One region of the Achromobacter sp. MUI-25009338 genome, then DNA from elsewhere that is predicted to be linked to it. Evidence: predicted binding sites of a transcription regulator. Region 1 holds the regulator's gene; each other region holds the start of a gene.
The links. The regulator LexA, encoded in region 1, represses DNA repair genes until DNA is damaged. The targets are predictions, from matches to a motif close to ACTGTATNNNNATACAGT.
Positions count from the first base shown of each region.

Region 2: the regulator LexA is predicted to act here: its motif matches at 1,334-1,351, upstream of recA (recombinase RecA).
Region 3: the regulator LexA is predicted to act here: its motif matches at 1,137-1,154, upstream of AC1IQ6_RS20420 (PA0069 family radical SAM protein).

Region 1 is NZ_CM170627.1:2,334,336-2,336,605, forward strand. It holds gene lon (endopeptidase La) at 1-706, shown strand, start outside; gene lexA (transcriptional repressor LexA) at 829-1,479, opposite strand; gene AC1IQ6_RS11190 (amino acid aminotransferase) at 1,619-2,270, opposite strand, start outside.
Region 2 is NZ_CM170627.1:4,173,860-4,176,129, forward strand. It holds gene recX (recombination regulator RecX) at 1-52, opposite strand, end outside; gene recA (recombinase RecA) at 152-1,213, opposite strand; gene AC1IQ6_RS19810 (response regulator transcription factor) at 1,470-2,159, shown strand.
Region 3 is NZ_CM170627.1:4,295,070-4,297,339, forward strand. It holds gene AC1IQ6_RS20420 (PA0069 family radical SAM protein) at 1-1,129, opposite strand, end outside; gene AC1IQ6_RS20425 (sulfate adenylyltransferase subunit 1) at 1,344-2,270, opposite strand, start outside.

The DNA of each region.
Region 1 (2,270 bases):
CGTGACGGGTGAGAACCTGAACGAATACCTGGGCGTGCGCCGCTACGCCTTCGGCATGGCCGAGAAGGAAAACCAGATCGGCCAGGTCACCGGCCTGGCGTGGACCGAAGTCGGCGGCGACCTGCTGACGATCGAAGTCGCCGACATGCCCGGCAAGGGCGTCATCCAACGCACCGGTTCGCTGGGCGACGTGATGAAGGAATCGGTCGAGGCGGCCCGCACGGTGGTGCGCTCGCGCGCCCGCCGCCTGGGCTTTGCCGACAGCGTGTTCGAGAAGCACGACATGCACGTGCACGTGCCGGAAGGCGCGACGCCCAAGGACGGCCCGTCCGCCGGTATCGCGATCACCACGGCCATGGTGTCGGCCCTGTCGCGCATCCCGGTGCGCGCCGACGTCGCCATGACCGGCGAGATCACGCTGCGCGGCGAAGTGCTGCCCATCGGCGGCCTGAAGGAAAAGCTGCTGGCCGCCCACCGCGGCGGGATCAAGATGGTTCTGATCCCGGAAGAAAACGTCAAGGACCTGGCGGAGATTCCGGACAACGTCAAGAACCACCTCGAGATCGTGCCGGTGCGCTGGATCGACAAGGTGCTGGAGCTGGCGCTGGAACGCCTGCCCGAGCCCCTGGCCGAGGAAGAAGCGGTCAAGGAGCCCCTGGTGGCCAAGCCCGCCGAAGGCTCGACCGATCCGGTGCTCAAGCACTGACCGGTTCGGCCGCCCAAAAGGAAACCCGCCCTAGTGAACTGACCCCCGAAAGTTGGACATTGATCCAACCTTCGGGGGTTTTTACTTGATCCGCTTGGGTTTCTTTATGCCTGCGCGCAGGATCAATGCAGCGCGTGCGTACGAATCAGCCCCACCGCGATGCCTTCCAGCGCGAAATCCTGGTCGGCCCCGACCACGATGGTCTGGAAGTCCGGATTTTCGGGCAGGAGCTCGATATGGCCGTTCTGGCGCTGCAGGCGCTTGACCGTGACGTCGTCGCCGAGGCGGGCCACCACGATCTGGCCGTTGCGGGCCTCGGACGCTTTTTTGACGGCGAGCAGGTCGCCTTCGAGGATGCCGGCGTCGCGCATGCTCATGCCGCGCACCTTCAGCAGGTAGTCGGGCGCCTGGGCGAACAGGTTGGGGTCCACGCCGACCTCGCGTTCGACGTGTTCGGCCGCCAGGATGGGGCTGCCGGCGGCCACGCGGCCCACCAGCGGCAGCAAGAGCTGCGCCAGGGCGGGCATGGGCAGGGATGCCTGCGCGGGCGCGCCGGCGGCGTCCTTCAGGCGGATGCCGCGCGAGGCGCCCGCGGTGAGCTCGATGGCCCCCTTGCGCGCCAGCGCCTTGAGGTGGTCTTCGGCTGCGTTGGGCGAGCGGAAACCCAGGGCCTGCGCGATCTCGGCGCGTGTGGGCGGAAAACCCGTGCGCGCGACGGTTTGCCTGATGAGATCCAGGATTTGCTGTTGGCGATCGGTGAGTTTGCTGGCCATGGCGATGATCCGTTGCTGGCGGACTGTACATATATACAGCGGCCATTCTGGGGGACGCAGCGCAAAAAAGCAAGCCGTGGGCGGGCGCCCATAAAAAACGGGACCCGCGGGTCCCGTTTGAGGCCGGATGGCGGGCCGTTTACAGCACCGCGGCGATGCTCTTGGCGACCTTGTCGATGTTGCCGCTGTTGAGCGCGGCCACGCAGATGCGGCCGCTGGACACGGCGTAGACGCCATGCTCTTCGCGCAGGCGGTCCACCTGGGCGGCGGTCAGGCCCGAGTACGAGAACATGCCGCGCTGGCGCAGCACGAAGCTAAAGTCCTGCTTGCCGCCGTGTTCCTGGATCTTCTCGACCAGCTGCTTGCGCATCAGGCGGATGCGGTCGCGCATGCCGGCCAGTTCCTGTTCCCACATGGCGAACAGTTCGGGCGTGTTCAGCACCGTGGACACCACCGTGCCGCCGTGGGTGGGCGGGTTGGAGTAGTTGGTGCGGATCACGCGCTTGAGCTGGCTCAGCACGCGGGCGGCTTCGTCCTTGCTGCCGGCCACGACCGTCAGCGCGCCGACGCGCTCGCCGTACAGCGAGAACGACTTCGAGAACGAGGAGCTGATGAACATGGTCAGGTCCAGGTCGGCGAACATGCGCACGACCGCGGCGTCTTCCGTCAGGCCGTCGCCGAAGCCCTGGTAGGCGATGTCCAGGAACGGCACCAGATTGTTTTCTTTGACCACGGCGGCGATCTGCTTCCACTGGTCCATGGTGGGGTCCACGCCGGTGGGGTTGTGGCAG
Region 2 (2,270 bases), 1.8 Mb from region 1:
CGAGCCTGGCGCGTAGGCGGTCGGCTGAGGTGGGCGGCGGTTTCCAGCTCATGCGTTTCCTGCTTGCCATGAATGACGGCAGGCCCGTGCTGGCGCCTGCCGCGAGTCTGTGGGCCGGATCGGCGGCGGGCAGGACCCGCCGACCGACGGCTTACTCGGCCGTGTCTTCGGCCGTGGGCACGAATTCGGCCGCGCGGCTCACGATGCCCTGGTTCTCGCGCACGCGGTTCTCGATCTCGATGGCCAGTTCCTTGTGCTCTTTCAGGTATTCGCGGACGTTGTCCTTGCCCTGGCCGATGCGGTTGCCGTTGTAGCTGTACCAGGCGCCGGACTTGTCCACCACGTTGGCGGCCACGCCCAGGTCGATGATTTCGCCCTCGCGCGAGATGCCCGCGCCGTACATGATGTCGAACTCGGCCTGCTTGAACGGCGGCGCGACCTTGTTCTTGACGACCTTGACGCGGGTTTCGTTGCCGACGACTTCGTCGCCCTTCTTGATCGAGCCGATGCGGCGGATGTCCAGGCGCACCGAGGAGTAGAACTTGAGCGCGTTGCCGCCGGTGGTGGTTTCGGGGTTGCCGAACATCACGCCGATCTTCATGCGGATCTGGTTGATGAAGATGACCATGCAGTTGGTCTTCTTGATGGTGGCGGTCAGCTTGCGCAGCGCCTGGCTCATCAGGCGCGCCTGCAGGCCGGGCAGCGAATCGCCCATTTCGCCTTCGATTTCGGCCTTGGGCACCAGGGCCGCCACCGAGTCGACGACGATGAGGTCGACCGAACCCGAGCGCACCAGCGCGTCGGTGATTTCCAGCGCCTGTTCGCCGGTGTCCGGCTGCGAGATCAGCAGGTCGGACAGGTTCACGCCCAGCTTGGCGGCGTACTGCACGTCGAGCGCGTGCTCGGCGTCGACGAAGGCGCAGGTGCCGCCGAGCTTCTGCATTTCAGCCACGACCTGCAGCGTCAGCGTGGTCTTGCCGGAGGATTCCGGACCGTAGATCTCGACCACGCGCCCGCGCGGCAGGCCGCCGACGCCCAGCGCGATGTCCAGCCCGAGCGACCCCGTGGAAACCACCTGGATGTCGTGCGATACCTCGTTGTCGCCGTAGCGCATGATCGAGCCCTTGCCGAACTGCTTTTCGATCTGCGAAAGCGCGGCGGCAAGCGCCTTGGCCTTTTCCGAAGCGGCGGCCTTGGTGGTTTTGTCGTCCATGTAAAGTCCTGTCTGTAGTCCCGTCTGTGACGTGGTCTGTAACGTATGTTGTAGCGGGGTGATGCTGGTTCGGCGGGATTGCGGGTTTTGCCGCGGAGCTAGATTATGGCATCGGATTGTACTGTACAAAAAAACAGTGTGCCACTGTTTTGCACGTATACCCTGAGTGGCAAGCCGCAAGCCATATGCCAGAATCCCAGGCGAGCCCGGCGTTTCGTCCCCGCAGCGCCGGACCGTGTTTCTTCTACTGTAGCCCATGCGTATCCTGATCGCCGAAGACGACAGCATCCTGGCCGACGGCCTGTCCCGCTCGCTGCGCCACAACGGCTACGCCGTGGATGCCGTGCGCGACGGGCTGGCGGCCGATTCGGCGCTGGCGGCCCAGGCTTTCGACCTGCTCATCCTGGATCTCGGCCTGCCGCAGCTGGCCGGGCTGGAAGTGCTGCGCCGGCTGCGCGCCCGCAACTCCGCCCTGCCCGTGCTCATCCTGACCGCCGCCGACAGCATCGAGCAGCGCGTCAAGGGCCTGGACCTGGGCGCCGACGACTACATGGCCAAGCCCTTCGCGCTGTCCGAGCTCGAGGCCCGCGTGCGCGCGCTGACCCGCCGCGGCGCCGGCGGCGGCGCCACGCTGCTCAAGCACGGCCGGCTGGTGTTCGACCAGACCGGCCGCGTGGCCATGGTGGACGACCAGACGCTGGACCTGTCGGCGCGCGAAGTCAGCCTGCTCGAAATCCTGCTGACCCGCAGCGGCCGCATGGTCAGCAAGACCCAGCTCGTCGACCATCTCTGCGAATGGGGCGAAGAAGTCAGCACCAACGCCATCGAGGTCTATGTGCACCGCCTGCGCAAGAAGCTCGAGCCCAGCGGCGTGAAGATCGTGACCGTGCGCGGGCTGGGCTATTGTCTTGAGCGGGACCAGGGTGCGGCCTACCTCGCAAGCTGATCCCGCGCATCCGGAAGCGCTCAATCAGGAAGCACTGGATGTCATGCAGGCCGGGTCCAAGGGCCCGAGCTTCGCGCCGCCCCAGCGCTCGCTGCTGGGCGAGATCCTGGA
Region 3 (2,270 bases), 2.0 Mb from region 1:
GCTTGCGCGTGGCCACGGCGAAACGCTGGCGCAGCAGGTCGGCCCAGACGCCGGTTCCGCGCATGCGCGAACCAAAATTGGGATCGTTGCGGCGGCCGTTGCGCAGGTCTTCGACGCGGTGCAGCACACGCTGGGCGCGGTCGGGAAAATGGACGTTGAGCCAGTCCTCGAACAGGGTCTTGACCTCCCACGGCAGGCGCAGGACGGTGTAGCTGGCGTAATGGGCGCCGGCCGCCTTGGACTCCTGGAGGATGTGCTCCATGGATTCGTCGTTGATGAACGGAATGACCGGCGCCACCAGCACCCCCACGGGCACGCCGGCGTCGGTCAGGCTGCGCACGGCCTCCAGGCGGCGCCAGGGCGCGGCGGCGCGGGGCTCCAGCGTGCGGGCCATGGCGGCGTCCAGTGTGGTGATGCTCATGTAGACCACCACCAGTTTTTGTTCGGCCAGGGCCGCCAGCAGGTCCAGGTCGCGGGCGACCAGGCCGTTCTTGGTGACGATGGTGAGTGGATGCCGGGTTTCCAGCATGAGTTCGAGCAGGCCGCGCGTCAGGCGCCACTCGCGCTCGATGGGCTGGTACGGATCGGTGGCCGACCCGATATTGATGGGCGACGGCTTGTAACCGGGGCGGCTGAGTTCGGCGCGCAGGGCCTGGACCGCATTGGCCTTGGCCACCAGCCGGGTTTCGAAATCCAGCCCGGGCGAATAGCCCAGGTAGGAATGCGTGGGCCGGGCGTAGCAATACACGCAGCCGTGCTCGCAGCCGCGGTAGGGGTTGATCGCGGCGTCGAAGGGAATGTCGGGCGAATCGTTGCGCGACAGCATCTTGCGGGCCTGTTCCGCCGTGACCGTGGTCTTGGGCGCGGCCGGCGCATGGCGCGTGTCGGGCAGGATGGGGATGACCCGGGAAGGCGCTTCCGTGGAGGCTGCGTCGGAATAATTATCGGGGACAGCGTCTACGAAATCGGCCGGTAATCCGGAGGCGGACCAGCCGTCGTCGACCTGCACGCGGTCATCGCGCTGAAAGCGATGCCGAACATTAGTAACCGCACCCCGACCGCGCAAGGCGGCGGGGGCGGCAGCCGGGGACCCAGAACCGGCGGGAAAAGAATGATCGGTGCGTGCCATGAAAACTACTGTACAAAAACACAGTGGTTTTGACAAGCACCAAAAGCCTTTTCGTAAGACAACCCCACTTTACCGCAAGACGCCCGCGCCGGGAGGACAAATCGATTTCATCAGGCGATATCGCCCGCAAACCCGCGCCAATGCTAGGTTTAGCACAAAAACAACAGCGCGGATGGGGCCGGGGGGGCCGCCGCCGAGCGGCCGCTCCCGCCGCCTAACGCAGCATGCCCGCCGCAGCGGTCTGGTGCGTGGCTTCGTCGATCAGGATGAACGCCCCGGTCGCCGGCACGTCGGCATAACGATCGACCGCCAGCGCGTCGCGCGTGGTGAAGCTGACCCTGCCGATATCGTTCATGCGCAGCGTGCCTTCGGTGTTCTCCACTTCCTGCAGCTCATGGATATCGCGATGCGACAGCACCGCGCGGATCTTCGCCGACGTCAGCCGCGTGCCCGACTTCAGCAGATACTTGCGCGCCGGGTTCAAGGCCTGCGCGTCGAGCCAGCACAGCTCGGCCTCGAACTCGCGCGCAACCGTGGCGGGCGCCGCGGCGTGCACGATGACGTCGCCGCGCGACACGTCCACGTCACGGTCCAGCACCAGCGTGATCGAATCGCCGGCCACCGCCTCGTCAAGCAGGCGGTCGAAGGCGCGCAGCTCGCGCACCCTGGCGGTCACGCCCGAAGGCTGCACCGCGATCTCGTCGCCCGGGCGCAGCACGCCGCTGGCCACGCGGCCGGCGTAGCCGCGGAAGTCTTCCTTGCGGTCGCCGTCATGACGCGCGACCCATTGCACCGGCAGGCGCAGCGGCGCGGCGCGCCCGTCGGCCGCCAGGTCCAGCGATTCCAGCAGCGCCAGCAGGGGCTGCCCTTCGTACCATGGCGTGTTGGCAGACAGCGTGACCACGTTGTCGCCGTTGAGCGCCGACAGCGGCAGCGCGTCGAAATGCGCGATGCCCAGCTTGGCGGCCAGCGCCGCATAGGCATCGCGGATGCGTTCGAACACGGCGCGATCCCAGTCCACCAGGTCCATCTTGTTGACCGCCACCACGATGTGACGGATGCCCAGCAGGCGCGCGATGGTGCTGTGGCGCTTGGTCTGCGGCAGCAGCTGGCCGTCGGCCGCGCGGGTGGCGTCGATCAG